2 linked regions of the Frankia alni ACN14a genome follow. The protein of the gene in region 1 interacts with the protein of each later gene in a pairwise test. Links are inferred from orthologs where the notes say so. Each region holds a gene or a part of one and is shown on either strand. Other genes may lie near its edges. The genes, in order: pcrA and lpdA.

Region 1 (15,438 bases):
CCGTCCGTTGGCCACCGCCTTGTAGGCCTGGTAGGCATCGTTCACCGCCGCCTGGCGGGGCGGGACGGCGGCGTCGTCGCGGGAACCGACCGGGCCGCTCGCCACGAAGCCGGTGCTGTACGTCCGTTCCGTCTGCAGGGCATGGGCGAGCGTCGACGCGGACCGGCCGATCTCGGTGAGATCCGAGATCCGGTTGACGTCACGGGTGCTGGTCAACACCGTGCTGGCCTCGATGGAGGAGTAGACCAGGATCGCGATGACCGGCACGGCCAGAATCGCGATCAGCTTGGTGCGGACCCGCCAGTTGGTGGGGTTGCTGGCGGCGCGACGAAGGCGCACCAGACCGGACCCCGCGGGGTCCGGTGGCGCCGCTGGGCGATCGTCGCGCTGCCCGCCGTCTTCGGTGTCCACGGGCAAACCCGGCGCCGAGGTCGGCTCCGGATCTGCGGCGATGCCCGTGCTGCTGGCCATCGGTTGTCTGCGCACGTACCTTCGCAACCTCTCCGCCAGCCTCCCGGAACACGTCGTACCAGGATGGCTCGGTATCGGGCCCTGATGTCCCTTGCCAGGCACCATAGCGGTACGAAGTCGGCATCCGAAAGGCGCCTACCGTAAGCGCCTTGGTGGCCGCACGCCAGTTGTGGTCACGGCGCACGGAGTCACCGTCTGCGTAACCGTCGCGAAGCCCGACAACGTACGCCCATCGTGACGTAGCGGTTGTCCCGGTGAGTGGCACTGAAGGTGCAAAGCAGGCATCTGCGACATCCGCCGTTACGGGTCTTCGGGGGCGCCGCGATGCGCCGCCGGTTCCCGTGAACGGGCGCCGATGGGCGGCGGCCGGGCCCGGAAGGTCGCCCGAGTAGGCCTGGCCCACAGGTGCCGCAGGGTCCGTAGGCTTGCGGGGTGAGCGAGTTGCAGCGCAGCGATGCTGGTCACGATGTGAGACCGGGGGCCGTGGGCCCGGCGGGGGGCGCCCCGACGGCGCCGGTGGCCAGGCCCGGCACGCCCGCGGGCGCCGGTGCGCCGGGGCATCCCGGCTACGACACGGTGTTGGTGATCGATTTCGGCGCGCAGTACGCCCAACTGATCGCCCGACGGGTCCGGGAATGCCATGTGTACTCGGAGATCGTGCCGTGGGACATGCCCGTGGACGAGATCCTCGCCCGCAGACCGTCCGCACTGATCCTTTCCGGTGGGCCGAAGTCGGTGTACTCGCCGGGAGCGCCTCGGGTCGACCCTGCGTTGTTCGAGACCGGGCTGCCTATTCTCGGCATCTGCTACGGCCACCAGGTGATGGCCCAGGCGCTGGCCGGCTCGGTCGCCCGGACTGGAACGGCAGAGTACGGAGCGACTCGCCTGTCGGTGACCGGGCCGGGCGTCCTGTTCGACGGCCTGCCGGTCGCCCAGCAGGTGTGGATGTCGCACGGCGACTCCGTGACCGCGGCCCCGCCCGGCTTCCGGGTGACGGCGTCCACCCCGTCGACCCCCGTCGCCGCCTTCGAGGATCCGACCCGCCGCCTCTACGGCGTCCAGTTCCATCCGGAGGTGGTGCACAGCGAGCGCGGGCTCGACGTGCTGCGGCACTTCCTGCTGGTGGGTGCGGGCTGCCGGCCGACCTGGACCATGGTGAACATCGTCGACGAGGCGGTGGCGGCGGTGCGCGCCCAGGTCGGCTCGGGCCGGCTGATCTGCGGGCTGTCCGGCGGGGTGGACTCCGCGGTCGCCGCGGCGCTCGTGCACCGTGCTGTCGGTGATGCCCTGACCTGCGTTTTCGTTGACCATGGCCTGCTGCGGGCGGGTGAGGCCGAGCAGGTCGAGCGGGACTTCGTCGCCTCCACCGGCGTCGATCTCGTCCACGTGAAGGCGGCCGACCGGTTCGCCGCGGCGCTGGCGGGCGTGACCGACCCGGAGCACAAGCGGAAGATCATCGGACGGGAGTTCATCCGGGTCTTCGAGGAGTCGGCCCGCGAGCTGGAGGCCCGCGCCGAGGCCGAGGGTGCGACGATCGAGCACCTCGTGCAGGGGACGCTGTACCCCGACGTGATCGAGTCCGGTTCCCCGACCGCGGCGAAGATCAAGTCGCACCACAACGTCGGCGGCCTGCCGGAGGACCTGCGGTTCGGCCTGGTCGAGCCGTTGCGCACCCTGTTCAAGGACGAGGTGCGCCGCCTCGGTGAGGAGCTCGGCCTGCCCGAGGAGATCGTCTGGCGCCAGCCGTTCCCCGGCCCTGGACTCGCCGTCCGCATCATCGGTGAGGTCACCCCCGAGCGGCTCGACGTGGTCCGGGCGGCCGACGAGGTGGTCCGCGACGAGATCCGCCGGGCCGGCCTGGACCGGGAGATCTGGCAGGTCTTCGCGGTGCTGCTCGCGGACGTGCGGTCGGTCGGCGTGCAGGGCGACGAGCGCACGTACGGGCACCCGGTGGTGCTGCGCGCGGTCACCAGCGAGGACGCGATGACCGCCGACTGGGCGCGGCTGCCCTACGGGCTGCTCGAACGGATCTCCAACCGGATCGTCAACGAGGTGGGACAGGTCAACCGGGTCGTCTACGACATCACCTCGAAGCCCCCGGGCACCATCGAGTGGGAGTAGGCCCGAACGCCCGTCGGCGGCAGGCGCCCGGCGGTCCTGACCGCCGCCGGGCGCCTGCCGGTTTGACGTCCGGGCAAGTCCGGAGCACGCTGAACCTGTGACCGTGCACGAGATGGCCATTACTTAGGCGCGCACCCGAGCTCCGGGTCCGCGCGCCAGCCCTTCCGCCCTCTCGGCGGGGGGCTTTTTTGTTGCCGCGGTCACGGCGAGGTGGCCGCACAGCCGCCGGGAGAGGCATCATGACCGCACCAGCCGCAGACGACGACCAACCGACGCCCGGGAGCGGGGACCCTGGGCCCGGCGAGGCCGACCCGGATGTCGAGGCCGACCCGGGCGTCGAGGCCGACCCGGGCGTCGAGGCGGACCTGTGTGCCGAAGCGGATCAGCGTGTCGACGCGGATCTGCGTGTCGAAGCCATCGAGGCGGCGGCCGGGGTGCTCGACGGCGTGGCGCGGCGGACTCGGGTCGTGCCTGATCCCGGCCTGTCGGCCGCGCTCGGCACACCCGTGTGGTTCAAGTGCGAGCACGAGCAGCACACCGGCTCGTTCAAGCTGCGTGGCGCCTACCACCGGGTGGCGACCGCGGACCCGGCGGCGCGAGCCCGGGGAGTCGTCGCGGCCAGCGCCGGGAACCACGCCCAGGGGGTGGCGTTCGCGGCGGCCACCTTCGGCGTCCCGGCGACGATCTTCGTACCGGCGGGGGCGAACCCCGTCAAGGTCGCCCGGACCCGCCGGTGGGGCGCGCGGGTCGAGGAGGTGCCCGGAGGGGTGGAGGCCGCCCTCGCCGCGGCCGCCGACTTCGCCGCCCGCGGCGGGCGCCTGCTCGTGCATCCCTTCGACGATTTGGCCGTGGTGGCCGGGCAGGGCACGATCGGTCTCGAGCTGCTCGACCAGGTGCCGGACCTGGGGACCGTCCTGGTCGGTGTGGGCGGCGGCGGGCTCGTCAGCGGGGTCGCCGCGGCGCTGCGAGCGCGCCGGCCCGGCGTGCGCGTGATCGGGGTGCAGTCGGTGCTGGCCCCCGCCTTCGCCGCCTCGCTGCGAGCCGGTCGGCGGCTCACCGCGGTGGTGGGTGCCGATCTGCCGGGCGCCGCGGCGCGCGGCCGGGGCGTTCCCACCATCCCGGGCAGCCGGCTGTCCGGGCGGCCGGTGCTGCCCCGACCGGCGGCGCGGCCCCGCACGATCGCCGACGGCATGGCGGTGAGCGAACCGGGTGCGCTGACCTTCGCGCTGGCCACCAGGCTGGTCGACGAGGTGGTGACCGTGGACGAGGCCGCCTTCTGGGAGGCGATGGTGCTGCTGCGCCGCGCCGGTCTCGCGGTGGAGCCGGCCGGAGCCGCGCCGGTCGCCGCGCTGCTGCGCCACGGCCGCCTCGTGCAGGGGCCGACGGTGGCGATCCTGTCGGGGGGCAACATCGATCCCGGGGTGGCCAGCCGGGTCAAGTCGCTCGCGGCGGTCGCGACCGACGACGTCGGCGAACTGCGGACCACGGCCTGAGGCGGCCCGCCGGGCGGTGGGCGGCCGAGGTGACCATAAGGTGGCGACACGTGGGTCGGCGACGTCGCGGGCGCGTGGCGCTTCACGGCGGGCCGCTCCGCGGCAGGCCGCCGCCGGTCCGGCCGGGAGGCGGCGCCTCCCCGGCGAGCCCGGCTCCGACCAGTCCGGCGTCGAACGTACGATCGAGGTCTGATGAGCACTCTGTTCGGTGAGTCCCCCCGTGCCTTCGGCGAGTCGGCCGCGGGCGTCGGCGGTGGCGTGCCCTACGACCTGTTCGGCCCGGCGGTGCTCGCCCCGTCCGCGGGCGGCGACGCAGGCGGCGGGGCACCCAGGCTCGATGCCGAGGGCCTGCTCGACGGGCTCAATCCGCAGCAGCGTGCCGCCGTGGTGCACATCGGCGCGCCGCTGCTGGTCGTGGCGGGCGCGGGCTCGGGCAAGACCCGGGTGCTGGCCCATCGCATCGCCTACCTGCTGGCGGCCCGGGGCGTGCGGCCCGGGGAGATTCTGGCGATCACGTTCACGAACAAGGCCGCAGCCGAGATGCGGGAGCGGGTCGGCGCGCTGGTGGGCCCGCGGGCGCGGGCGATGTGGGTCAGCACGTTCCACTCGGCCTGCGTGCGCATCCTGCGGTCGGAGGCGAAGCGGCTCGGCTACGGGTCCTCCTTCTCCATCTACGACGCCGCGGACGCGCAGCGGCTGATCACGCTGGTCACCCGGGATCTCGACCTCGACCCGAAGCGGCACCCGGCGCGCGGGCTGGCCGCGCAGATCAGCAACCTGAAGAACGAGCTGATCGACTGGGAGGCCGCCCGGGACCGGGCGAGCAGTCACCAGGAGCGCACCCTCGCCGAGGTGTACGCCGCCTACCAGCAGCGGCTGGCCCAGGCCAACGCGCTCGACTTCGACGACCTGATCATGATGACGGTCAACCTGCTCCAGGCGTTCCCCGACGTCGCCGAGCACTACCGGCGCAGGTTCCGGCACGTGCTGGTGGACGAGTACCAGGACACCAACCACGCCCAGTACGTCCTCGTGCGGGAACTCGTCGGCCAGCCCGCGCACGCCGACGCCGACGCCGACGTGCCAGGGCCGGGGGCGGCGGCGGACGCGGCGGTGTCGACCGTCACGTGGGCGTCGGGCGCCGTGCCGCCCGCCGAGCTCTGCGTCGTCGGTGACGCCGACCAGTCGATCTACGCCTTCCGCGGGGCGAACATCCGCAACATCGTGGAGTTCGAGGAGGACTTCCCCGACGCCGCGGTGATCCTGCTGGAGCAGAACTACCGTTCCACCCAGACCATCCTGTCCGCCGCGAACGCGGTGATCGCGCGCAACAACCAGCGCAAGGCGAAGCGGCTGTGGTCCGACGCGGGCGACGGGGAGAAGATCGTCGGATTCGTCGCGGACAACGAGCACGACGAGGCCGCCTTCGTCGCCGAGGAGGTCGACCGGCTCACCGACGCGGGGCTGGCCCGGCCCGCGGACGTCGCGGTGTTCTACCGGACCAACGCGCAGAGCCGCGTCTTCGAGGAGATCTTCGTCCGGGTCGGGCTGCCCTACCGGGTCGTCGGCGGGGTGCGCTTCTACGAGCGCCGCGAGATCCGCGATCTGCTCGCCTACCTGCGGGTGCTGGCCAACCCGAACGACACGGTGAACCTGCGCCGCATCCTCAACGTGCCGCGGCGCGGCATCGGGGACCGGGCCGAGGCGGCGCTCGCCGGCTTCGCCGAAGTCGAGCGGATCGGGTTCGCCGCGGCGCTGGAGCGGGTCGGCGAGGTGCCGGGGATCGCCACCCGCTCGGCGAAGGCGGTGCGCGAGTTCGCGGCGTTGCTCGCCGAGCTGCGCGCGATCGAGGCGGACGGACCGGTCGCCGTCGTCGAGGCTGTCCTCGAACGCACCGGCTACCTGTCCGAGCTTCTTGCGGAGGACACGGTCGAGGCCCAGGGCCGGGTGGAGAACCTGCAGGAGCTGGTCGGCGTCGTCCAGGAGTTCACCGAGCGCAACCCGCAGGGCACTCTCGCCGAGTTCCTCGAACAGGTCTCACTGGTCGCCGACGCCGACCAGGTTCCCACCGATGACGGCTCCGACGGCGTCGTCACCCTCATGACCCTGCACAGCGCCAAGGGCCTGGAGTTCCCCGTCGTCTTCCTCACTGGCCTGGAGGACGGCGTCTTCCCGCATCTGCGGACCCTGGGCGACCCCACCCAGTTGGAAGAGGAGCGCCGCCTGGCCTACGTGGGAGTCACCCGGGCCCGCTCCCGGCTGTACCTGACCCGCTCGGTCGTCCGCAGTGCCTGGGGCCAGCCGGCGTACAACCCGCCGTCGAGGTTCCTCGGTGAGGTGCCCGACGCGCTGGTCGACTGGCGTCGTCTCGTCGAGGCGGCGCCGGAGCCGGCTGCGCGCCCCTGGGGCGGCTCCGGAGGGTCCGGGCCGGGCGGGTTCGGGTCGGGCGGGTTCGGGTCGGGCTCGGCGGGGCAGGGCGCCGGCCGGGCGGGCGGCGGGAGCGCGCCGGCCCGCAAGCCGCTGCCGAACTCACCGTTCGCCGGCCGCGGCCGTCCCTCGGCGCGGCCCGTGCTGGAGCTGCGCCAGGGCGACCGGGTGACCCACGACAGCTTCGGCCTCGGAGTCGTCGTCGCCACCGGTGGGGTGGGGGATTCGGCCGAGGCGACGATCGACTTCGGTGCGGACGCCGGGACCAAGCGCCTGCTGCTGCGCTACGCCCCGGTCGAGAAGCTCTGAGTCCCGCGCACGCAGCTCGGACCCCTGGTCGGGAAGCTCCGAGCCCTGGTCGAGCAGCTCTGACTGCTCCGGCGCCGTCGTCCCTGCCAGCCAGCCCGCAACCCGGCGCGTCACCGCCCCGTTGAACGCCAGCGAGTGATGACCGAGCCCGGGGACGGTGACGTTCACCGCGTCCAGGTCCGGATGGTCGATCGCGGCCTGGGCCGGGCGGACCACCGTGTCCCGCCCGGCGGCGACCGCGACGAACCGCGTCCGGCATCCCGGCGCCGGGCGGCCGAGCTCGACCAGCAGCGGCGAGCCCGGCCGTAACTGGGCGAGCAGGGGATACGGCAGCGCCCGGGGTACCAGCTCGGCCAGGCGGGTGCCGCCGTGCGGGGTGGCGAGGGTGATCAGAGTGTCGACCTGCCGGTCACCGCCCAGCCGCTGGACGTGGTAGCGGGCGACGAGGCCGCCCAGGGAGTGGGCGACGACATGCACGTGGCCGCCGTCGCCCGCCGCGGCCGTCACCGCGGCGGCGAGCACCCGGGCGCCGTCCTCGACGGTGGTGGTCCACAGAGGCAGCTCGACCGCCCGCACCCGGCGAAAGCCCCGGCGGCGTAGCTGATGGTGCAGGCGGGTGAAGATCGACCGGTTGTCGACCAGCCCGTGGACCAGCAGGATCGGCGTCCCGGCCGCGGCGGGCGCGCGCACCAGCAGGCCGCGCTGCAGCGGCGGCAGACCGTCGAGAGAGTACGGTTCGTCGTCCCGCTCCGGCTGGCGGCGCAGCGCGCTCGCCGGATAGAGGGCCAGGTGGGCGGCGACCCAGGCGGTCTCGACGGCGAGTCCGCGGGCGTTGTCCCCGGTGGCGCGCAGCCCCGCGACGAGCGCGCGGCGGGTCGGTGCCTGTCGGGGTGCTGGTGGTACCGGCTCGCCGATGGCCGATCACCTTCCTTCGTCGCGCCGTCGAGGCGTCACGCTGTTGCCGGGTGGACCCGTGCGTGTTCGCCCGACCTCGTCGGGATCGGATCGAGAAACGCAAAGAGATTACAGACTGTCACGTAGTTCTGTCGACCAGCGCTGCTGGCGGCGTTCCCGCCGCTGCGCCGGGTCCTGCCAGGAGACCTCGGCGAGCAGCCCCGCGGCCGCCTGCGCCACCTGGTCCGCGGTCGTCGCGGGCAGCAGGCAGTCGGCGAAACCGAGTCGGTACAGATCCGTGGGACGCAGCCCCGCCCGGTCCGCCGCCTGCTCGACCGGGATGCGCAGGGTCGTCGCGGCGCCCTCCGGGGAGAGCGCGGTGAAGTAACTTTCCGGAGTCATAATCACCATATCGGTGACCGCTGCGGCGAGGGCGCCGCCCGACCCGCCCTCGCCGAGCACCACCGACACGGTCGGGGAGGGGCAGGCCAGGACCGCCGCCATCGCATCCCCGATCGCCGCGGCGATCCCGGCGGTCTCGGCGTGCGCGCCGCCGGCCGCGCCCGGTGTGTCGACGAGCGTGACCAGCCCGACCCCGAGCTTGCCGGCCAGCCGGGCGGCCCGGGCAAGCAGCCGGTACCCCGCCGGGCCCGGCGCGCTGCCGCGTCGGGCCCCGACCGCGACGACCACCGCGCGCATCCCGCCACCGCCGTGCGGCGCGGCCCCTGCACCGGCACCGGCCCTGGCGCCGGCACCGGCACCGGCCCCCGCACCGGCACCGGCCCCGGCCCCTGCGCCGGCACCGGCGTCAAGCAGGGCACCCAGGCGGGCACCGACCAGCGGATCGGGCCCGACGAGATCGACCCCGTCGGGCAGCAGGGCGCGCAGCACCGTCGCACCGTCCGCCCGCTGCGCGGTCCGGGCGGCCATCACCTGCTCCCAGCCGGAACGGGCGGCCACCTTGTCGAAACCCACCGGCAGATCGGTCCGGGCCGTGCGTACCGGCGGCCTCCCCGGTGCCGGCGGGCCCGGCGGCATCGGCGGCCTCGCCCGGGCCACCGGTTCGATCGGGCCCGGCGGGGTCAGCGCGCGCAACGCCCGGCGTAGCCAGTCCGCGACGCTGTCGGGTGCGGGCGCGGCGTCGACGAGGCCGGCGGCGAAGGCGGACGCCGCCGTGTGGCTGCCGGCGGGCGGCGGCGTCCCGGTCGTCGCCGCGACCACGCGGGGACCGGCGAAGCCGACCGTCGCCCCGGCGACGGCGCAGCGCAGGTCGCAGCGCGAGCCGATGGTGACCCAGACCCCACCGGTCGTCGGCTGGTCGGCGACGGCCACGTGGCCGACCCCGGCCGCGTCGAGGGCCGCGAGGGCGAGGGCGGCGCGGGGCAGTCCGACGAGTCCGGCGACACCCTCCTGCAACCGGGTACCGCCGCTGCGCAGGAACGACACCAGCGGCCGGCGGCTCGCGACCGCTGCGGCCGCCGCCTCGGCGAAGCCGGCGGCGTCCGCCTCGCCGAAGCTGCCGCCGTGGACGGCGAAGTCCCAGACCGCCGCGACCGCCGGCACTCCCGCGATCAGGCCGGCACCCCACCTAAGCGCCGGCCGTCCGTCGTAGTCCGGCCAGCCGAGACGGTTGACCGCGGGGGCGGCCGACGGCCTCAAGGTGATGCCGGCGAGCAGGTCCGTCCGCCAGTCGGCGGACGTCTGCCGCCCCGGTCGGCTGTCACTGTCCATGTCCGCATCTTGGGGCCGACAGCGGCCGTGTCGATGGCCCGGACGGCGGCGGTGTTGCAGGACACGCCGCACCGGGACGCTCACCGGCGGCACCCCGAGCGATGCTCGGATGTCTCCCGACGCCGGAAGGGAAGGGACATTTGTGACCTACCGTGCAGTCTGCTTCACGGCAGTCAGCGACATACCCTTTCGTTCACAGCCCCCTGAGTGGGTGGGTGCCCGCACCACACCCGCGAGATCAGTTCCCGCGAGATCAGTGGAGTGAGGAGAGGGATGCTCACACCGCTGCTGGAGGACGACCCCCGCCAGATCGGCCCGTACCGTCTGCAGAACCGCATCGGCGCCGGGGGGATGGGGACCGTCTATCTCGGCTTCACCCCGGAACAACATCCGGTCGCGGTGAAGGTGGCTGCCGAGGAGCTCGCCGAGGACGTCGAGTTCCGCAGCAGGTTCGAGCGCGAGGTGCACGCGGCGCTGCGGGTGCGGGGCAATGCGGTCGCCGCCGTGCTCGACGCCGACACCGAAGCCCCGGCGCCGTGGATGGTCACCGAGTACGTCGAGGGCATCAGCCTGGCCGAGGCGGTCCGGGCTCGGGGCCGGTTGGAGAACCATCTCGTCCGCGGCCTCGCGGTCGGGCTGGCCGACGCGCTGGTCGCCATCCATGCCGCGGGCGTCGTGCACCGCGATCTGAAGCCGTCGAACATCCTGCTGGCGTGGGACGGGCCGAAAGTGATCGATTTCGGTGTCGCCCACATCAGCGACAGCAGCACGCTGACCCGCACCGGGCACGTGATCGGGACTCTGGCCTGGATGTCACCCGAGCAGATGCGCGGGGACGCGTCGGACTCGTCGGCGGACATCTTCGCGTGGGCGAGCTGCGTGACGTACGCCGCGACCGGCCGCCACCCCTTCCACGCCGAGACGCCGGACAAGCTCGCCCTGCGCGTACAGCGGGACACGCCGGACCTCGACGCCCTGCCCGCCTACCTGCTCACGTCGGTCGCCGGGGCCCTGTCCAAGATCCCCCGACAGCGGCCGACCGCCTCCGCCCTGCTCGCCTCACTGGTCGGCCGGGAGGTCCAGGGGGTGACCGAGGCCGACGCCGTCGCGGGTGACTTCCTCGAACGGACCTGGACCGGCACGGCCCGGGCAGCGAGCGACGGTCTCACCGTCCTGCCCGCCGGCGAGTGGTCCGGCGCGGACCGCGCGCGGGCCGCCGACGGCCCCGAGGGGGACGGACGGTCCGACCCCGCCCCGTCGGGTGGCGGGCGGCCGTCCGCCGCGGGTGGCTGGTCGCCCTCCGTCCAGGGGCCGCCGCCCGCCTCCGGCCCCTGGCCGGTCGGCCCGCCGCCCCCCGCGTCCGCGTTCCGGCCCGCCGTCTCGCCGCCGCCGACGATCCCGCCGCCACCGCCGCTGCCGGCCTCCCGTCTGACCCCGTTGCCGCCCGCGCCGCTACCGCCGTCCGCGCCGCCGCCGTCCACGCCGCCGGCCCCGAGGCCTTCGGCCGCCAGGGTTCCCCCCGGGGCCTCCCCGCCCGCCGGATCCCAACCGGTCGTCTCGCCCTGGACCTACGACATGGACGAACCCGATTCGCGGGCGCCCGTCCGGCCCCGGCGCGAACCTCCGCCTGACCCGCACGCCGCGGGCGAGACCCGCCCGCGATCCCGGACGGACCAGGCGGAGGACACCATCCGGCCGCCGGACCCGACCCCGCCGGCGCGGCCGCCGGATCCGTCGGAGTTCCAGGTGTGGATCAGGCCCGCGAGTGCGGCGTCGTCGTCGGCCCCCTCGTCGTCGGCCCCGCCGTTGTCGCGCCGGGTGTCGTCGAGCCCGTCGTCGAGTCGGGCGCCGACTCGCCCGACACCAGCGCCGCTGCCTGCCTCACCGCCGCGCCGGTCGGCCGCGGCGGCGCCGGGCGGGATCGCCGCGGCGTCGGGTGGCCGCGGGCACCGTATTCCCGTGGCGGTGGGTGGTGGGGGCGGGGAGGGCTCGGACGCTCGCCGGTTTCCGCCCACCACCCCGGTGGAGCACGGGCTCAACGGTCGGGCGTTGCTGTCGGTTGTCCTGGCCCTGGGTTGGCTGTTCGGGGTGGGCAGCGTCGCCGCGATCGTGGTCGGCTCGATGGCCCAGGCCCAGATCCGTCGGCACAACCAGCGGGGGCGACGGCTCGCCGCCGTCGGGATCGCGCTGGGTTGGACCGGAATCGGGCTGACGGTCGTCAGTCTGCTGATCGTCCTCGCGCTGCGGTGAATTCCGCGCCGATCCGGCCGGAGCGGCCAGAAGGTCGACCACGATCGGTGTTGTTCCCGTGTGATTTCTGACATATATCCGATGGTCAACTCCGTGACCTCGGCCACGGCAGCTCGCGGTGCCGCGTGCGGTGGTCACGCTCAGCGTCTTTTCTCGTACGCATGATCCGTCCCCGCGCGACGTGCGGGTGCCGCTCGGGGCGCGATGTGCACCTCATTTGTCCTGTATCGATGGGCCTGACGTGGGCACCCGGCCAGCCGAGCCCGGGCGATGGCACCATCGACGGCCCCGGCCGGACCCGGTGCCACCCGGCTTGTCGCCGCCGCCGGCCGCGCACGGGGGCACTCCGCGTGACGCGCGCCGTAACCGCCTCGTCAGTAGGCTCGCAGGCGTTCTGTGCCCCCCTACGTAACCCAACCCGTACGACCGCATCCGACTGGACGGACCGTGGATCTCTTCGAATACCAGGCGAAGAAGCTGTTCGCCGAACATGGCGTTCCGGTGCCCACCGGGAAGACGGCGACCACCCCTGAGGAGGCGCGCGCGATCGCCACCGAGCTCGGTGGCAAGGTGGTCGTCAAGGCGCAGGTCAAGGCCGGCGGCCGAGGCAAGGCCGGCGGTGTCAAGGTGGCCGACGGGCCGGATGACGCCTTCGCGAAGGCGACGGCGATCCTCGGGATGGACATCAAGGGCCACACGGTCCACTCGGTGCTCGTCGAGGAGGCCAGCAACATCGCGGAGGAGTACTACGCCTCCTTCCTGCTGGACCGGGCGAACCGGACCTTCCTCGCCATGGCCTCCCGCGAGGGCGGCATGGAGATCGAGGAGGTGGCCGCGACCAACCCGGACGCGCTGGCCCGCATCGCGATCGACCCGCTGACCGGCGTCGACGCGGCGAAGGCCCGCGAGATCGCGGTTGCCGCCAAGCTGCCCGAGACCGCGCTGGACGGGGCCGCCGAGCTGCTGGCGAAGCTGTGGACCGTCTTCGTGAAGTCGGACGCCACCCTGGTCGAGGTGAACCCGCTCATCCTCACCGCTGACGGTCGCGTCGTCGCGCTCGACGGCAAGGTCAGCCTCGACGAGAACGCCGACTTCCGGCACCCGGAGAACGAGGCGTTCGTCGACGTCTCCGCGGTGGACCCGCTGGAGCAGAAGGCCAAGGAGAAGGGCCTCAACTACGTCAAGCTCGAGGGCGAGGTCGGGATCATCGGCAACGGTGCCGGCCTGGTCATGTCGACGCTGGACGTGGTGACCTACGCCGGCGAGGAGTTCGGCGGCAAGCGCCCGGCGAACTTCCTCGACATCGGCGGCGGCGCGTCCGCCGAGGTGATGGCGAACGGTCTGTCGATCATCCTCGGCGACCCGTCGGTCAAGAGCGTCTTCGTCAACATCTTCGGCGGCATCACCGCGTGCGACGCCGTGGCCAACGGCATCGTGCAGGCGCTGAAGATCGTCGGTGACGTCACCACCCCGCTGGTGGTGCGCCTCGACGGCAACAACGCCGAGGAGGGTCGTCGCATCCTCAAGGAGGCGAACCTCTCGGTGGTCAAGCCGGTCGACACGATGGACGGCGCGGCGAAGCTCGCCGCCGAGCTCGCCGCGGCCGCGGCCTGACCAGGGCGAAGGGATTGCGAACCGATGGCTATCTGGCTTGACGAGAACAGCCGGATCGTGGTGCAGGGCATCACCGGCTCCGAGGGCACCAAGCACACCAAGCGGATGCTCGCCGCGGGCACGAACGTCGTGGCCGGGGTGAACCCGCGCAAGGTCGGCCAGCAGGTCGAGGGCGTGCCCGTGTTCGGCTCCGTCGCGGACGCGATCGAGCAGGCCGGCGCGAACGTTTCGGTGATCTTCGTGCCGCCGAAGTTCACCAAGGACGCGGCGATCGAGGCGATCGACGCGGCCATCCCGCTCGCGGTGGTCATCACCGAGGGCGTGCCGGTCCACGACACGACCGAGTTCTGGGCCTACGGCCAGTCCAAGGGCACGACCCGGATCATCGGGCCGAACTGCCCGGGCATCGCCAGCCCCGGTCTGTCCAACGCCGGCATCATCCCGGCGGACATCACCCCCGGCGGCCGCATCGGCCTGGTCAGCAAGAGCGGCACGCTGACCTACCAGATGATGTACGAGCTGCGCGAGTTCGGCTTCTCCACCTGCGTCGGCATCGGTGGCGACCCGGTCATCGGCACCACGCACATCGACGCCCTCGACGCCTTCCAGGCCGACCCGGGCACCGACGCGATCGTGATGATCGGCGAGATCGGCGGCGACGCCGAGGAGCGGGCCGCGGCGCACATCGAGGCGCACGTGACGAAGCCGGTCGTCGGCTACGTCGCCGGCTTCACCGCGCCGGAGGGCAAGACGATGGGCCACGCCGGCGCCATCGTGTCCGGCTCGTCCGGTACCGCGCAGGCCAAGAAGGAAGCCCTCGAGAAGGCCGGTGTGCGGGTGGGCAAGACCCCGTCCGAGACCGCCCGGCTGATGGCTGACATCATGCGGTCGTTGTAGACCTTTCTGGATGATGGGCCTCCGCTTCCCGCGGTGGCTCGTCATCCAGGCGGTCCAGGGGTCGTGGGTCGTCGGGAGTGAGGGACGCGGATGTCTTCCCTCATCTCCCCACGACTGCAAGACTCCTGCATCGGTGCGTGGGCGAACCGGCGTCGTCGTGCCGACCGAGCTGACGAAGTGGGGTTCCCGTCGTGGCACAGATCGGCGGTCGTAGCGTCGCGACCAACGACATCGGGGTGATCGCCTCCGGGCTGGTCATGTTCATCGTGAGCTTCCTGCCCTGGTATTCGGTGACCTACTCGTTCTTCGGCCGCGGCACGAAGGCGCACGAGAACGGCTGGGGGCTCGGGTTCAACTCCTGGTTCCCGGTGTTGTTGGTCCTCGCGGTGGCCGGTCTGCTCGCGGCGCGACTGTTCGCGAACGTGCGCATCCCGGACGTCGGTCCGGTGTCCGCCCTGTGGATCCTGCCGGGCGCCTCCGCGTTCGCCGCCCTGCTCCTGCTCATCCGCTGGATCAGGTTCCCCGACGTGCCGAGCGGACTGGACGCCGGCCCGAGCTACGGCTTCTATCTTGCGCTGGTCGCCGCCATCGCCCAGACGGTCTTCGGTGTCCTCGCCGCGCTGGCGAACGGGGCCACCATCCCCGGCCGCGGTCGGGCGGGCGGCCCGGGCACGCCCGGCGGCTGGCCGCAGCCGGGTCAGCCTCCCTACGGCCAGCCCTACGGGCAGCAGCCGACCCCCGGCTACGGCGCTCCGACCGGCGGCTACGGCCAGCCCGGTTACGGTCAGCCCCAGCAGGGATACGGCCAGCCCCCGACCGGTTATGGACAGCCGTCTCAGGGCGGTTACGGCCAGCCCCAACAGGGCGGCTACGGCGCGCCGCCCAGCGGCTACGGCCAGCCGCAGCAGGGTGGTTATGGCCAGCCGCCCGCGGGTTATGGCCAGCCGCCGGCCGGTTATGGCCAGCCGCCGGCCGGCTACCCCCAGCCGCCTGCGGGCTACGGCCAGCCGCCCGCCTACGGCCAGCCGCCCGCCTACGGCCAGCCGCAGGATGGTTATGGCCAGCCGTCCCAGCCGCAGGCACCCCAGCACCAGGAGCCGCAGCCTCAGCAGCAGCCTGGTTATGGTCAGTCCCCGCCTCCGGGCACCTACGGCCAGCAGCCGCCGGCGGACCGTTAGCCGTCGGGCCTGGCGTCCCGCCGCCCCATGCCGGGCAGCGCGGACGTTCGGGA
Region 2 (15,156 bases), 2.7 Mb from region 1 along the record:
CGCCGGGCGGCGTCGATCGGCCGAGCTCGGTGAGCTCCGCCAGCCACAACTGGGCGAGACGCTCGTGGTTCGGCACACTGTCGCTGGCCGCGAACGTGATCCCGATGCGGTCCCCAAGACCGAACAGCGCCACCGACAGGTGCTGGCGTCCGACGAGCAGCGGCCCCGTGCCGATCAGGTCGGTGACCGTGCGTCCGGCGACGGCCAGCGGCCCGCGGATCGTGCGGGCGTTGGTCGCCACCATGGCCAGCTCCCGGGTGCGACCCCCGAAGCTCGCCGCATACGACAGCATGCGGGGGGTGGCCCGCGCCGCCACGGCGGGGAAGTGGTGATGCTCCACCACGCCCATCCCGCCCTCCTTGAGTCGACGGGTCACCTTGGCGATACGGGCCAGCCGCCGGGCCGGCTCCGGTTCTCCGCACGGCAGCGCGATCCGCACTCCCGAGGTGTAGTTCGACAGCACGTTCTGGTCGGCGGCGATGCGGATACTGACGGGCATCAGCGCGTGGACGGGCCGGGAGTCCTCCCGCCACTCCGGCAGCGACCACGATCGCACCGCCCCGGCGAGGGCGGCCAGGTAAACGTCGTTGACCGAGGCGTCGTGCCGGCGGGCGACGTCCCGCATCGGCCCGAGCTCGGTGGTGATCCAGGTGTGGCGCGCCGGACCCACCGGCTGACCGCCCCAGGCGTCCAGGACGCGCGTCGGCGACAGGCAGCTCAGACCCCGGCTGACGAAACGCAGGTAGTCGCCGGCCTGCGGACGGGGAATCGACGCGGGCAGTCCCAGGTCGGGCTCGTCCTCGCCACCGAACAGCAGGTGCAGCGACCGGTAGAGGGCCGCGCCGTCCTGGGCGATGTGGCTGGTCCGGTAGACGACCACGGCGCCCGCGGTCCCCCGCTCGCACAGCAGATAGAGCATCCACGGCTGGGCGCTGGTGTCGACGGGACGCCTGGCGATCGCGTCGATGGCGGCACGGATGCGCCGGTCACCGATCGCGTCGCCGCCGAGCAGGCCGGCGACCTCCGCGGCACTCGGCAGCTCCATGGCGACGACGCGCTCGTCGACCTTCATCTCCGGGTCGCTGACCCAGTGGGTCTCGTGCACCGTGGAGCGGCGGTCGGCCGGGCGGACCGTGACCGTCTCCAACCGGTCGGTCAGCATCCGCGCCCGTGGTGCCCGCAGCCGTTCGGCGACGTGGGCCCGCAGGTCCGTCAGCTCCACCGGCCCGTCGAGGAACAGCACCGCGCCGACATCCTGGTATTCACCGGGATTGAGCCGGTGGAAGGCAAGATAGGCGCGGTCCCCCGCGGTCAGCGGGCGGGCGAACGCCCGGTTGTAGCCGGTCTTCGAGACCGTGTCGAGGAGGGTCATCAGGCGCGCCCCCAGCCCGTCGCCGGGCATTGGGTGCAGGCCTTGACAACGCGATCAACAATGTTAGCAGATCGACGCACGGATGCGTCGTGGATACCTGTACCCATGTACCTGTTTATCCGCGGGCCGATCAGCCCATCCAGCCTTGTGTCGTACGTCTCCACACGGATGGGCAGGATGGGCGAGAACGATCCCGCCGGAGGGCACGACCAGCACGATAAATGCAGGTGGGCGCGGGTCCGGAACGGTACCGACACCGGGCCGGGACATCAACACGAATGGGCTACGGTGCTACCGCGACCGGGGTTACACGAATTCCCTCGATAGACGCGTGCCCATTCCTGGCCGGTGCGATCGGGGGATACCCGGACCCTTGCGAGGTGGCCGTCGTGAAGATGCGTCGCGATGGTGCGTGGCCATGGTGCGTCGTGCGGATGCGCCGTGAGAGGCGCCGTGAGAGGCGCCGTGCGGATGCACAGTGAGAGGCGCCGTGCGGATGCGCCGTGAGAAGGCGAGGTGGGACGAGCCACCCTCGCGGTGCCGGTAGCGTGGCGGGATGGACGCAGCCCCGGCGACCCCCTCCGGGCACGACGAGGCCGGCGACTCGCCGTTGGCCCGCCTCGAGGTGGCGCTGTCGGCCCTGGTGCGCTGGAGCGAGAGCAGGCACATCCGGCTGCAGGTGACGCGGCGGTCCGGCTGCGAGCTGTCCGCCAGCGAGCTGCGGCTGCTGGAGCACTTCGACGCCGCCGGGCCCATGCGGGTCTCGGACATCGCCTCGTGCCTGCACATCGACATCTCCACCGTCTCGCTCCAGCTGCGCGCGCTGCGCCGCGACCACCTGGTGGAGCGGCTCGCCGACGCGCAGGACCGCCGGGTGGCCGTGATCATCATCACCGCGAAGGGGCGCGAGGTGGTGCGCCGGGTACGACTGGCCCGCCGCGAGCTGCTCGGCGAGGTCTTCGCCCAGACCGGGACGGTCGACCTCGACCAGGCGGCGCGGGTCCTGCTGCAGGTCCAGACCCACATGCGCCAGGGCGTGATCGACGGTGCCGGCGGCGGGTCGTCCCCGGCCTGACCTGCGCGTCGTCCACGGTTGCGCGGTCCGATGACCGGCACGGTTGCACGACGTCGGGCCGGGATGCTTTTATTCATCAAAATTGTCGGGAAGGCGATGGGCGCAGCCGGAGAGGGGACGCGATGAGGACGATGGTGATCACCGGCGGAACCGACGGCATCGGTCGGGCCCTGGCGGACGTCCATCTCCACCGTGGCCACGCCGTGCTCGTCGTGGGCCAGAGCGCCGAGAAGGGTCAGCGGTTCCTCGACGCCGCACGCGAGCTCGGCGCCGGCGACCGGGCCCACTTCGTGCGGGCGGATCTGAGTCTGATCAGCGAGAACACCCGGCTGCTCGAGGAGATCGGTCGGGTCTTCCCCGCTGTCGACGTCCTGGTGCTGGGTGCGCGCTACCACCGGTCGGTGCGCACGGAGACGCCCGAGGGCCTGGAAAGCAATTTCGCGCTGTTCTACCTGAGCCGCTTCCTGCTCAGCCACGGGCTGGCGGCGTCGCAGGAACGCGCCGAGACACCGATCGTCCTCAACGTCGCGGGGCCGGGGGGAACGGGACCGGTCCAGTGGGACGACCTGCAGCTGCGCCGGCACTACCTCGGAACGGGGGCACTGGGCCACGGCGGTCGGCTCAACGACCTGCTGGGCGCCGGATTCGCCACCGTGCACCCGGACAGCCGGATCAGGTACATCCTGTTCCATCCGGGCGTCGTGTCGACCAGCTTCGCCGGGGAGTACGACCGGGTCACCGCCGCGCAGGTCGCCGGGCTGAAGGTGTCCGGCAAGTCGGTGGCCCAGAGCATCGACCAGATTCTGCCCTGCCTCGACCGTCCCCCGGCCGAGCCCCTGAGCGCCTTCGTGGAGGGCAGGCGCCTCGACGTGGACACCCCGTACTTCGACCGCGATGACGCGGCCCGCCTCCACCAGATCACCGAGAAGCTGCTCAGCGCCTGATCCACCCGCGCACACGGCGGCGACCCACTCATCCGAGCTCGTCGCGCAGCTCCCAGACGAAGCGCTCCAACCCGGCGACGAAGGCCTCGGCCTCGGGCGCCGACCAGCCGACCAGGCGGCGGCCGAGCAGCTCGGCGAGACGCCGGCGCAGCAGGCCGACCACCTCCTCGCCGTCCTCGGTGAGGCTGAGCAGGGTGCCGCGCGCGTCCGGGTCGGGACTGCGCCGCAGCAGGCCCCCGGCCTCCAGCCGGCTGGCATACCTGCTGGTACCCGACCGGTCCAGGCCGATCTCCCGACCGAGCTGCACCGCGTTCGCCGGGCCCATCCTGGCCAGTCCGCTGAGCAGCGGATACGACGAGATGTCGAGCCCGCGGCCGATCCCGGCGACGAGGTCGGCATACAACCCGAGCCTCGTCCGCCGCTGGAGCAGCTCACCGAGGGCTGCCTCGAGGCGTTCTCCGCGTTCCGTCTCCACTCGCCCAGGTTAGCGTGCAAGTCGCACGGGAATCGGCTAGCCTCCCCTCGAAGCGTGCGATTTGCACGCCCGAACGTGCAGACACGTCGCGGGGAGTCGCCATGGTCCAGCAGGCCAGCCCGCCGCTGGTGACGGCGGAGCCGGGGAAGGCCGACAGTCGCCTGGTCGCCGCACTGCTGCTCGGCGCCGTGCTGCCGCTGCTCGACAGCACCATCGTCAACGTCGCCCTCGATCGCCTCGCCACCGCCTTCGACGTGTCGGTCACGACCATCGGCTGGGTAGTGACGGGCTACGCGATGGCCGCCGCCGTCGCCATCCCCGGCACCGGCTGGGCCGTGCGCCGCTGCGGCGGACGCCAGGTCTGGATGGCCGCGCTACCTCCAGGTCGTCGGCTACTTCCCACTCGCCACCGGCACGGTGCTCGCCCTGCAGGGAGTCGGCGCGTTCGCCGCCCGTTCCGCCAGCAGGCGACTGACCTCGCGGCTGGGTACCCGGACAGTGGTGCTGGCCGGGCTCGCCCTGGCCGCCGCCGGCACCCTTCCCTTCGGCGTCACCGACGGGCCGGCCGACGCAGTACTGCTCGCGGCCGGCCTGCTCGTGCGCGGCGCGGGAATCGGCATCGTCACGGTCCTCACCCTCGCAGCGGCCTACCACGGCCTGAGCCGCCACGAGATCGGCCACGCCAGCGGGGCGAGCCGGATCCTGATCCAGCTCGGCGGCGCTCTCGGCGTCGCCGGAGTCACGACGCTCCTCGCCGGCCAGCTCGGCTCCCCCGGGGCGCCGACCCACGTCGCCTTCGCGCACACGTTCTGGCTGCTGATCGCCAGCATCCTGGTCGGGCTGCTGCCCGCCCTCGCGCTTCCCGGACGAGCCGCCGAGGATGGCTGACCCGGGCGGCCGACGGGTGTGACCGAACGCCGGGTGGGCGGGAATCCGGGGGCCGGCCGGCATCGTTACGCTGCCCTTGTGAGCGAACATTTCGACGTAGTGGTGCTCGGTGCGGGTCCGGGCGGGTATGTGGCCGCGATCCGGGCCGCCCAGCTCGGTCTGACCACGGCCGTGGTCGAGGAGCGGTACTGGGGCGGGGTGTGCCTGAACGTGGGCTGCATCCCGTCGAAGGCGCTGCTGCGCAACGCCGAGCTCGTGCACACCCTCACCCACGAGGCCAAGACGTTCGGCATCTCCGTCGACGGATCGATCACGGTCGACTACGGCGCGGCGTTCCAACGCAGCCGGAAGGTCGCGGACGGCCGGGTCAAGGGCGTCCACTTCCTGATGAAGAAGAACAACATCACCGAGTACTCCGGGCGCGGCACGTTCGTCGACGACCACACCCTGTCGGTCACCGGCGCGGACGGCGCGACCAGCACGGTGACCTTCGACCACGTCATCATCGCCGCCGGCGCCACGCCGCGACTGCTGCCGGGCACGTCGCTGTCCGAGCGGGTGGTCACCTACGAGCAGCAGATCCTCAGCTCCGAACTGCCGCGCAGCATCGTCATCGCGGGCGCCGGGGCGATCGGCGTCGAGTTCGGCTATGTGCTGCGCAACTACGGCGTCGACGTCACGATCGTCGAGTTCCTCGACCGGGTGGTGCCGCTGGAGGACGCCGAGGTCTCCGCCGAACTCGCCAAGCACTACAAGAAGGCCGGCATCACGATCCTGACCTCGACCCGGGTCGACTCGATCGACGACTCCGGCGACACGGTGAAGGTCACCGTGACCGGCTCCGACGGCGTGTCGAAGGTGCTGGAGACGGAGAAGGTGCTCCAGGCGATCGGCTTCGGGCCGAACGTCACCGGCTACGGGCTGGAGAACACCGGCGTGGCGCTGACCGAGCGCGGCGCCATCGACGTCGACGGCTACTGCCGCACCAACGTCCCGCACATCTTCGCCATCGGCGACGTGACGGCCAAGCTCATGCTCGCCCACGCCGCCGAGGCCATGGGCATCATCGCCGCGGAGACGATCGGCGACGCCGAGACCTACCCGCTGGACTACGTGATGATCCCGCGGGCGACGTACTGCCAGCCGCAGGTCGCCAGCTTCGGCTACACCGAGGCGCAGGCCCGCGACGCCGGCTACGACGTGAAGGTCGCCAAGTTCCCGTTCTCGGCCAACGGCAAGGCGCACGGCCTCGGCGAGACCGCCGGCTTCGTGAAGATCCTCAGCGACGCGAAGTACGGCGAGCTGCTCGGCGCGCACCTCATCGGCCCGGACGTCACCGAGCTGCTGCCCGAGCTCACCCTCGCCCAGCGCTGGGACCTCACCGTCGCCGAGCTCGCCCGCAACGTCCACGCCCACCCGACGCTCGGCGAATCGGTCAAGGAGGCGCTGCACGGCCTCGCCGGCCACATGATCAACTTCTGATCCGGCCGGTCCCTCAGCGCAGCGGTGGCGGCGGCTCGGCGGAGACGCCGACCGCCTCAACGCGATCACCCTCGTCGACGCGCGTCACCTGCGCGCCGACGGCATCACCGCGAACGCCCTGTCCCCCGGCTTCTGCTCCACCGACCTCAACGGCCACACCGGCCACGACACCGCCGACGAGGGCGGCGCCCGCATCGCCGCCCAGGTGCTCGCCCGCCACGAGGAAGGTTCAGGCCTGTTCCTGAGCGAGAAGGGTGGCACCTGTCCCTGGTGACCGCGTGGACCGCTCGCCGTCAGGGGAGAGGCCCTGGTGCCGCGTCCCGCCGAGCGCGGCATGCCGGCTGTCCAGAGGGCATCGGTGTCCGATTTATCCCTCCGGATAGGCGACAGCGGCCGACGCGGGCCTTCCGCACTCCGCCAACTTGATCACAGGAAGATGCTCGGACTAACGAGCCCCGGTGGCCGCCGGTCGGCGCGGGCGGAAGAGGACGGTGGGGGTGTCCGCGCCGGGGCGGGCGTGGAAGGCCGCACGGACGGGTTGGCCGACCTTCGCCTCCCCCGGCGCAACCCCGTCGAGCCGGCCGGGCAGCCGGATCCCCTCGTCCAGGGTGACCAGCGCGAGGACGTACGGCGGGCGGCCGGCGAAGGCGGGCACGCTGGGATGGCGGATGACGAGGTAGCTCTCGACGACGCCGGTGCCGGCCGCCGGCGCGAAGTCGGTCGGCCCCGCGCAGTGCCGGCAGCGTTCCGGGCGCGGTGGCAGCCAGCTCCGGCAGTCGAGGCAGCGGGACAGCACGAACCGGTCCTCGCGCAGCGCGGCCCACAACGGGCCGGTGCCGTCCTCCTCGTCCTCATTCTCGGATGGTGGCCCGGGCGATACCGCGCGATCCCCTTCACCCGCCGCGTCCCCGCGTTCGGCGTCCTCACCCGACGTGACTGGCGCGCCTTCCGCTGCTGCCGGTGCCGTCCCGGCCGCGGCCTCCCCGGAACGGTCTGCCACCGCCGGCAGAACCGCGGCCCGCACATCCCCGTCGAGGTCCGCCCCGGTGGCAGAGCGGGCGGTCCTGGCAGGCGCGCCGCTGTCCCCCGCGTCCGGGCGGTCCGGGGGGTCCGCGGCCTGCCGCGGTTCCGCCCGGTCCGCTGGCGGCGGCGATTGCGCGTTCCACGAATCCGCACTCGGCGTGACCACACTCGGCGAATCCACCCTGGGTGCGGCCACGGTCAGCGAGGCCGCGGTCGGCGGGTCCGCGCTCGGTAGGGCCCCGATCGGCGGGTCCGCGTTCGGTGGCGCCGCGTTCGGTGGCGCCGCGTTCGGTGGGGCTGCCGGCGACCCGCCGCGGGTGTCGGCGGTCGCGGGGGGTGGGGCGGGTGTGGGAGACGGCGGGGTCGTGGTTCGGGTCGAAGGGATGATCCTGACCGACGGGACTCTGGTGGACGGGTGGATGGCGGGCGGAGAGCCGGCCGAGGACGGGTCCGGCGGGCGGGCGACCGGGCGAAGGACGCGCACATGGGGTTGACCGCTGATCATCTGCTCCGCACCGCCGTTCTCACGATCCTCCGACTGTCGCCGGCGCCGTCGGGGCCCATCCCCGCCGGTGACGAGCGTCGCCGCGGGCTCGCCGCCCCTGCCGGCGGCCAACGCCCGACCACGCCCACCACACCATGGTGGTTCATCCGATGGAGCTACGCCTCAAACACGGACTCCCCGTGCGAATCCGATCGGGCAGGCACGCGGGCGTGCCGCAAGAAGGGCCCGCCGGTGGCGGGCAGGTCGACCCGGTCGACCGTCTATCCTGGATCACAGATCCTGGACCGCGGCTTTCGGTTCACGGCTTTCGGTTCACGGTTTTCGGGTCACAGCTTTCGGGTCACAGCTTGCGGGTCACAGCTTGCGGTTCACACAGCGTGGATCAGGGTGTTCGAGTCACGATTTCGGATCGTATTGCGTCGCCGACGTCACGTGCGTCAGGGCCCGGGTTGCCGGCAGGACGCCGGGTACACCGCCCGGGTGGCGCCGCGAAGGGGGATGCCGGGGTGGTGGCGGTGGCGATTGTGAGCCCCGGCGCGATGGGCTCGGCGCTGGGGCGCGGCTACGCCGAAGGCGGCGCCCGGGTCCTGGCCTGCGTGGCGGGCCGCTCGCAGCGGACCCGCGCGCTCGCGGACGGGCTGGATCTCGTCGACTCTCTCGACGCGGCGGTCGAGGCGGCGGACGTCGTGCTGTCGGTGGTGCCGCCGGGCGAGGCCCTCGCCGTGGCCGGGGCGATCCGCCGGTCGGCCGCCGCGGCGGGGGTGACCCCGCTGGTCGCCGACCTCAACGCGGTCTCCCCGGCGACGCTCGCGCGGGTGGGGCAGGCCCTGGGCGGGCTGGACCTCGTCGATGGGTCGATTTCCGGGCCGCCGCCGCGGGCCGCCTCCACGCGGGCGCGCACCCGGCTGTACCTGAGTGGTCCGCGGGCCGGTGAGATCGCCGCGCTGGCCCATCCTCGGCTCGAACCGCGCGTCCTGGCGGGTCCCGTGGGTGCCGCGAGCGCGCTGAAGATGAGCACGGCGAGCCTCTACAAGGGACTCGCCGCCCTCTTCCTGCAGGCGACCGCGGCGGCGCAGCGGGCCGGGGTGCTCGACGCGATGCTCGACGACGTGGCGCCGACGTTCCCGGCCCAGGTCGCCGAGCTCGGATCGTGGCTCGCGCTGTCGGCGAGCAAGGCGGACCGCTACGTCACCGAGATGCGGGAGATCGCCGCGACCCAGGCCGCCGCGGGCCTGCCGTCGGAGCTGTTCGAGGCGATGGCCGTGGTGTGGGAGCGGGTCGCGGGCTCGCCGCTCGGTGCGCTGAGCCCGGAGCAGGCCGCCGGCGTGACGGACGCCGCCGCGGTGATCCGCGCCCTCGGCCTGCCCGCCGCCGGGTTCCCGCCCGAGACCTGAGAACCGAACCCGAACGCGAACCGAGCCCGACCCCGAACCGAGACCGAGACCGAGACCGGCTGGCTGTCCCACCCCGGCGCCCGGACCCGCAACCCGCGCGGTGGGTGCGGGCACGACGTGCACAGCCGGCGCCGCGTCCGCGCGTCGGAGTTCAGCCGGCGCCGACGAGGCGGGCGAGCTCGGCAGCGATCTCGTGCGGTTCGCGGCCGTCGGTGTCCACGACGTGCCCGACGCGGCGGTAGACGTCGTCGCGGGCGGCGAACATCTCGTTCAGGGTGCTCAGCAGGTCGCCGTCGAGCCAGGGCCGGCCCTGGCCGCGGCCGACCCGGCGAGCCAGGGTCCGCGGGGTCGCCCGCAGGTAGACGACGCGGCCGGCGTCGACGATGCGGCCCAGGTCGTCGGGGTTGTCGGCGATGCTGGCCGCGACCCCGGCGACATACGGCGCCGGGGTGTCGAGCAGGGCGTGAAGCTGGCGCGACTCCTGGTCGTGCAGGGCCGCGCGGCCCAGGTCGGCCAGGGCGGGCGCGTCGAGTCCGGTCCGCTGCTGGAGCAGGGCGTCGTTGTCCAGGTAGGGCCGGCCGAGCCGGGCCGCGAGCGCCCGGCCCACCGTCGACTTGCCCGATCCCATCAGCCCGACGAGGAAGATCCGCTCGCTGCCGTCGCCGCCGGCGGCGGCGCTCCGCTCGGCAGCCGGTACGGACCGGGATGACGACGACATGGGACCCGTGTACCCACCCGCGGAAGCGGGTGAACACGGCACGAGGGCATCGACCGCGCTAAGTGGCCGGGGCGGGGCGAGACCGGCCGGGACGGGGCGTCACCCGATGAGACGCGGCCAGGACAACCACAAAGGGGTGACCGGCGATTCCTTATGGCTCGTTTTTCCGTATTACATTGTGCCGCCGACGCCCATTCGGGACGCTTCCGATTGTGGTGTCTGATGCCCGGAGCTGGGTGCAGACATTCTCATTCAACGTCGGCTTGGCGCTGGCCGAACCAGCTGCGGTAGCGTCCCTCTCGCGCCCTCAGCGCGTTCGGATAATGACCGGAAGGATCACAAGAATGACCCAGCAGGACCAGCAGCAGCAGCGCCAGCAGGTGGAGCAGCAGCTGCGCCAGAACTGGCGGCAGATCCGCTACCGCATCCTTGACCAGTTCGGTCAGGTCAGCACGGCGGATCTCGACGCCGCGACCGACATCGAGGACCTCGTCGCGCGCATTGCCGACAAGACGCACCACAGCGAGCGCTACGTCGAGAACCGCCTGCGCGAGCTGGCGGGCGTCGGTGGCGGCCAGGGCGGAATCGGCGGCCAGGGCGGAATCGGCGGCTCCGGCGAGCGCTTCGGCGGCGGCCAGCAGGGTAACCAGGGCAACCTCGGAAACCAGGGGAACCAGGGCCAGCCGTTCGGTGCCCAGCAGTAATCTGGTAACCCGGTCCGACCAATCCTGGCGCGCCGTTCAGTAACCGGCGCGTCGCGCAGCTTTCCTTTCGCTACTCGGCGCGCATGCTCAGCGCGCGCCGAGTAGCGATCTGAGCTCCAGCAGATCGTCGATCAGCTTGGCCGTCTCCGCGTTCCGGGGAAGCCGGCGGAGTTCTTCCAGCATCGCGTCGGTCTGCGCCATGCTGGGAATATCGTCAACGGACGCGGCTATCGCCACGATTTCGGCGTCGGGACAAGCTCCTGTCTGCATGCCTCAGAGTTGCACACGGGCATTCACTCAAAATTAACTCAGGATTCCTCCGCGTTAAATCTTCCACCGATCCCGGCACGGGGAGTGAGGGTCCGGCCCGTGATGTCACGGTCCGTGGCGCCCAGCTGACCCCGTGAGCCACGCGTGGTCGGCGGCGGGAAGCCAGTGGCGGCCGGGAGCGTACTCGAGCCAGCGACGGCGGGCGGCGGTCTCGGCGAAGGCGCGCAGCAGGCTGCGCCCCGCGGCGCACGGCTCGCCCCGCCACAGCAGCGACCACGCGTACAGCGGGGTCGGCTCCACCAGCCGCACCCCCCGCAGGCCGGCGTCGGCGGGCAGCACCATCTCCGCGGGCAGCACGCAGACGTAGCGGGGGTCCGCGCGCGGACGCTCCAGCAGCGGTTCGAGGCCGAGGTTGACCGCGGCCGCCTCGGCCGCGATCCCGAACCTGCCGGCGAAGCGGCGCAGGAAGTCGAGCCGGTCGAGGGCCGCGGGACACCACAGCACGCTGCCGCGCAGATCCGCGGGCCGCACCCGCGCGCCGCCGGCCAGCGGATGGGCGGGGTGCAGGACCACGTCGAGAGGCTCCAGGCGGACGAGCCGGTGGGCGAAAGCCGGTGCGAACTCCCCGCCGGCACCCGCATCCACTCCGGGGGCATCCTCCCCGGGGGCGTCCTCCCCGGGGGCATGGTCGGTGAGGGCGTCGTCGGTGAAGGCATGGTCGGTGAAGGCATGGTCGGCGGTCGCGTGCACGCGCCCGAAGCCGAGGTCGATGGATCCGCGGGTCAGCGCGTCGACGGCCGTGGGCAGGTCGCGGCTGGCGCCGAGTTCCACGCCGAGCGCCGGGGCGTCGTCGAGGACTGCCCGCAGGGTGCGCATCGGACCGTAGAGGTGGCCCCACACGTCGACGCGCAGCGGACGGATCTCCGTTCTGGCCGCGGCGACAGCACGGTCCGCGGCCCGCAGCGCCGCCCGGCCCGGCTCCAGGAACCGCCGGCCCGCGTCGGTCAGCTCCACCGCGTGCCCGGACCGGTGGAACAGCGAGACGCCGAGCGCGTCCTCCAGCCGGGCGATCCGCTTGGACAGCGCCTGCTGGGTGAGGAACAGCCGCCGGGCGGCCCGGCCGAAGTGCAGCTCCTCGGCCGCCGCCACGAAGGCCCGCGCCTGGCCCAGGTCGAGATCCACGGCCTCCACCATGGCCGACCACCATCGGTTGTCAAGGCGGACGGACGGCTGTTGGTCGACGACGGCGCCCGGGCGGCATGCTGGCCGGCATGGATGATGCACGCGCGGTCGTGGTCCGCTATGTGGAGGCCGTCCGCGACGGCGACGCCGCGGTGATCCGTGACAGCTTCGCCGCGGACGCCGTCTGGCACTACCCGGGCAGCCTGCCGATCTCGGGTGAGTGGCGGGGACGCGACCGCATCGTCGACGACTTCCTCGGTGGGATGGGCAGCCGGTTGCAGCCCGGCGCGCCGCTGCACATCGAGCTGACCGACGTCCTCGCCGAGGGCCCGCGGGTCGTGGCCACCTGGATCTCCCGCGGCACCGCTGCCGGCGGCGCGCCGTACGACAACCGGTGCCTGGGCATCTTCGAGGTCCGCGACGGCCGCATCGTCTCCGTCCGGGAGTACGCCGACACCGACCACGTGGCCCGCGTCCTGTTCGCCTGACCACCGGACGCCTGACCGCCGGACGCCGGACCGCCGGACGCCACGCCCGCCCCGTCCGGGCGCGGTCACCCGATCGGGCAGCGGGGACTCAGCCGAAGGCGCCCTGGGCGCGGTAGTCGTCGACGGTGGCGGCGTCGAGGCCGAGGCCGCGCAGCACCTCGGCGGTGTCGGCCCCGAGTTCGGGGGCGCGGCTGCGGGCGCGGGCGGGTTCGCCGTCGAACTGGTAGGGCGGGGCGACGACCCGAAACGGCGTGCCGTCCTCGGCGGTCAGCTCGGAAAGGTAGCCGTTCTCCCGGACCTGCACGTGGTCGTGAACCTCGGCGGGCGTCAGCGCGGGCGCCCACACCCCGGAGAACCCGGCCAGGGTCTCGCGCCACTCGTCGAGGGTGCGTTCGGCGAAGATGCCGTCGAGCACCTCGACGCAGGCCCGGTTGTGGGTGAAGCGGGCGGCGGCGTCGAGGAACCGCGGGTCGGCGACGAGCTCGGGACGGTCGAGGACCAGGCACAGCTCGTCCCAGAACCGGTCGGCCTGCAGGCAGACCAGGTTGATCCAGCGTCCGTCCTTGGTCCGGTAGTAGTTGGCGATCGGGTTTCCCGGGGCGCGGCGGTCGGCCCGCGGCACCTCGCCGGAGAACGGCGCGGCGGCGATGTCCGCGCCCAGCGCCCACATGCCGGTGTTGAGCAGGGAGACGTCGACGACGGCGGTCTCGCCCGTCCGCTCCCGGCGGTAGAGGGCCATCGCGACGGCGCCGGCGATGGTGTTGCTGCCCTGCAGGTCGTAGAAGGCGGCCGGCTGGGCGACCGGTTCGTCGTCACCGGCGCCGGTGAGCTTGTGCAGGGTCCCCGAGCTGCACCAGGCCGCCGCCGAGTCGTAGCCGCCGGTGTTGACCATCGGGCCCCGGCTGCCCCAGCCGCTGCCGCGCACGTAGACCAGCCGGGGGTTCACCGCCCGCAGGTCGTCGACGTCGATGCCGAGGCGGGCGCGTAACGCCGGCAGGTAGCTGGTGAGGAACACGTCGGCGTCGGCGACGAGGCGCAGCAGCACCTCCCGGCCGGCGGGGGTGGTCAGGTCGAGGGTGACGCTGCGCTTGCCGTGGTTGGGGATCTCCAGGAACGGGTTGGGACCGCTGTCGTCCTGGTTGAGCAGGTTGCGCAGCAGGCGCTGCGGGTCGCCGGTGGGCGGTTCGACCTTGACGACGTCGGCACCGAGATCGGCGAGGATCGCGCCCGCGGCCGGCACGAACGTCCACCCGGCGATCTCGACGACGCTCACGCCCTCGAACGGTCTGCTCATCGTCCGCTCCTCCTCGCTGCGCACCCGCTGCCCGCACTCCCCCAGCCCGTGAACCTAGTAGGAACAGTTAGCCATGTCAGCCAGATCACTTTCCTGACGGCGAGCAATCAGCCGGTTACCTCTGCTGGCCGTGATGGAGCACGACGGGAATTTCAAGATCATTAACGTCGCCCGCCATTTCGTCAACAGCGTTGATTATCTTGGAGACAGGCCGGGACTCCGAGTGTTGACCTCACCACGGGTTCAGCCTCTAGGGTCGATCACGGACGGGCCCGCCCGTGGTCGCCGCCGCCCGTCCGCCGCGGCCGCGCCCGGTCACGGCCCGCCGTCGCTCCCGGACAGACCGGGACTCGCCAGAGGGAGCCCTTGTGGTCTTCACCCCGGCCGAACTCGACTACCTGCACTCCCAGCGCCTGGGCCGGCTCGCCACGCTCGCCCCGGACGGGACGTTGCAGAACAGCCCGGTCGCCCACGCCGTCGACGACGCGACCGGAGTGATCAGTATCTACGGCTACGACCTCGGCAACAGCCGCAAGTTCCACAACATCGCCGCGAACGGCCAGGTGGCGTACGTCGTCGACGACATCGCCTCGCTGGAGCCGTGGACGGTGCGCGGCCTGGAGATCCGCGGGACCGCCGAGGCCCTGACCGGCTGGGATCCCCCGGCCGCGCACCTGAGCCCCGAGGTCATCCGCGTGCACCCGCGCCGGATCATCAGCTGGAACCTCGGCGCCGGCGGTCGGGAGGGCTCGCGGCGCACGGTGGCGTGAGTGGTGGCGTGAGCGGTCGCGCTATCGGCGCGGTTCGTCCCGGTGCCGGCCCCCGTCCTGGTCCGCGTCGGCGCGCGGCGGGGTGTCGGTGACCGCCGCGGCGGGTTCCGGGCGGTCCTCGACGCCGGCGTCCACGCGTTCCCGCTCGGTGCGGGCGGCGAGCACGTCGTCGTCCAGCGGTCCGCGGACGCCGCCGTGGCGCGCCTGGTCGCGCCAGCCGGCGGAGACGCGGCTCGCGGTGTCGCTCGGTCGGCGGCTGTCGGTCGACATCGGCGTCTTCCTCTCGTTGCGGCGGATGACGGCCATCCGCGTCGATGACGGACGCCTCCCCGCCCCGCCGCCGGCAAAACTCCCCGCCCCCCGCGGGCGTCCCCGGCCGTCCGTGGCGCCGGTCCGCGGTCGCCGGTCGCCCCGGCCGGCTCGGCCGGCGAGTTACTCGGCGACGAGGCGTTCGATGTCCGCGGGCCGCCACACCCCGGCGGCGCCGGGCCGGGCGGCGAGGTAGGCGGCGATCCGGGCCGGCGACCAGCCGTGCGCCTCGCGCAGGCCGCCGGCGAGCATGGCCAGGTAGC

Evidence for each region.
Region 2: the proteins of pcrA (region 1) and lpdA interact in binary tests that used the Escherichia coli proteins (3 or more experiments, as listed by UniProt). The link is inferred for Frankia alni ACN14a from one-to-one orthologs.

What each region holds. Positions count from the first base shown.
Region 1 is NC_008278.1:1,217,757-1,233,194, forward strand. The notes cover bases 3,929-7,049. They hold pcrA (DNA helicase PcrA), read left to right. Parts: upstream 3,929-4,277; coding sequence 4,278-6,821; downstream 6,822-7,049. Other genes in these bases: FRAAL_RS05015 (threonine ammonia-lyase), read left to right, coding at 3,929-4,085. In the rest of the region: FRAAL_RS05005 (sensor histidine kinase), read right to left, coding at 1-471; guaA (glutamine-hydrolyzing GMP synthase), read left to right, coding at 988-2,592; more of FRAAL_RS05015, read left to right, coding at 2,832-3,928; FRAAL_RS05030 (carboxyl transferase domain-containing protein), read right to left, coding at 7,845-9,446; FRAAL_RS05035 (protein kinase domain-containing protein), read left to right, coding at 9,720-11,696; sucC (ADP-forming succinate--CoA ligase subunit beta), read left to right, coding at 12,144-13,310; sucD (succinate--CoA ligase subunit alpha), read left to right, coding at 13,335-14,207; FRAAL_RS05050 (hypothetical protein), read left to right, coding at 14,399-15,385. UniProt on the Escherichia coli protein: A helicase with DNA-dependent ATPase activity. Unwinds DNA duplexes with 3'-5' polarity. Translocates on single-stranded DNA with 3'-5' polarity. Initiates unwinding more efficiently from a nicked substrate than double-stranded DNA.
Region 2 is NC_008278.1:3,891,802-3,906,957, reverse strand. What follows is about bases 4,196-7,034. They hold lpdA (dihydrolipoyl dehydrogenase), read left to right. Parts: upstream 4,196-4,832; coding sequence 4,833-6,236; downstream 6,237-7,034. Other genes in these bases: FRAAL_RS15755 (Zn-ribbon domain-containing OB-fold protein), read right to left, coding at 6,682-7,034; FRAAL_RS33075 (hypothetical protein), read right to left, coding at 6,250-6,456. Also shown: FRAAL_RS15790 (WS/DGAT domain-containing protein), read right to left, coding at 1-1,372; FRAAL_RS15785 (MarR family winged helix-turn-helix transcriptional regulator), read left to right, coding at 1,929-2,447; FRAAL_RS15780 (SDR family NAD(P)-dependent oxidoreductase), read left to right, coding at 2,570-3,391; FRAAL_RS15775 (MarR family winged helix-turn-helix transcriptional regulator), read right to left, coding at 3,420-3,866; more of FRAAL_RS15755, read right to left, coding at 7,035-7,236; FRAAL_RS33555 (hypothetical protein), read left to right, coding at 7,418-7,753; FRAAL_RS15745 (NAD(P)-dependent oxidoreductase), read left to right, coding at 8,280-9,158; FRAAL_RS15740 (shikimate kinase), read right to left, coding at 9,310-9,876; FRAAL_RS15735 (hypothetical protein), read left to right, coding at 10,221-10,580; FRAAL_RS36115 (hypothetical protein), read right to left, coding at 10,668-10,850; FRAAL_RS15725 (LysR family transcriptional regulator), read right to left, coding at 10,956-12,044; FRAAL_RS15720 (nuclear transport factor 2 family protein), read left to right, coding at 12,122-12,520; FRAAL_RS15715 (CaiB/BaiF CoA transferase family protein), read right to left, coding at 12,609-13,814; FRAAL_RS15710 (PPOX class F420-dependent oxidoreductase), read left to right, coding at 14,183-14,584; FRAAL_RS15705 (hypothetical protein), read right to left, coding at 14,606-14,854; FRAAL_RS15700 (hypothetical protein), read right to left, coding at 15,017-15,156. UniProt on the Escherichia coli protein: Lipoamide dehydrogenase is a component of the glycine cleavage system as well as of the alpha-ketoacid dehydrogenase complexes.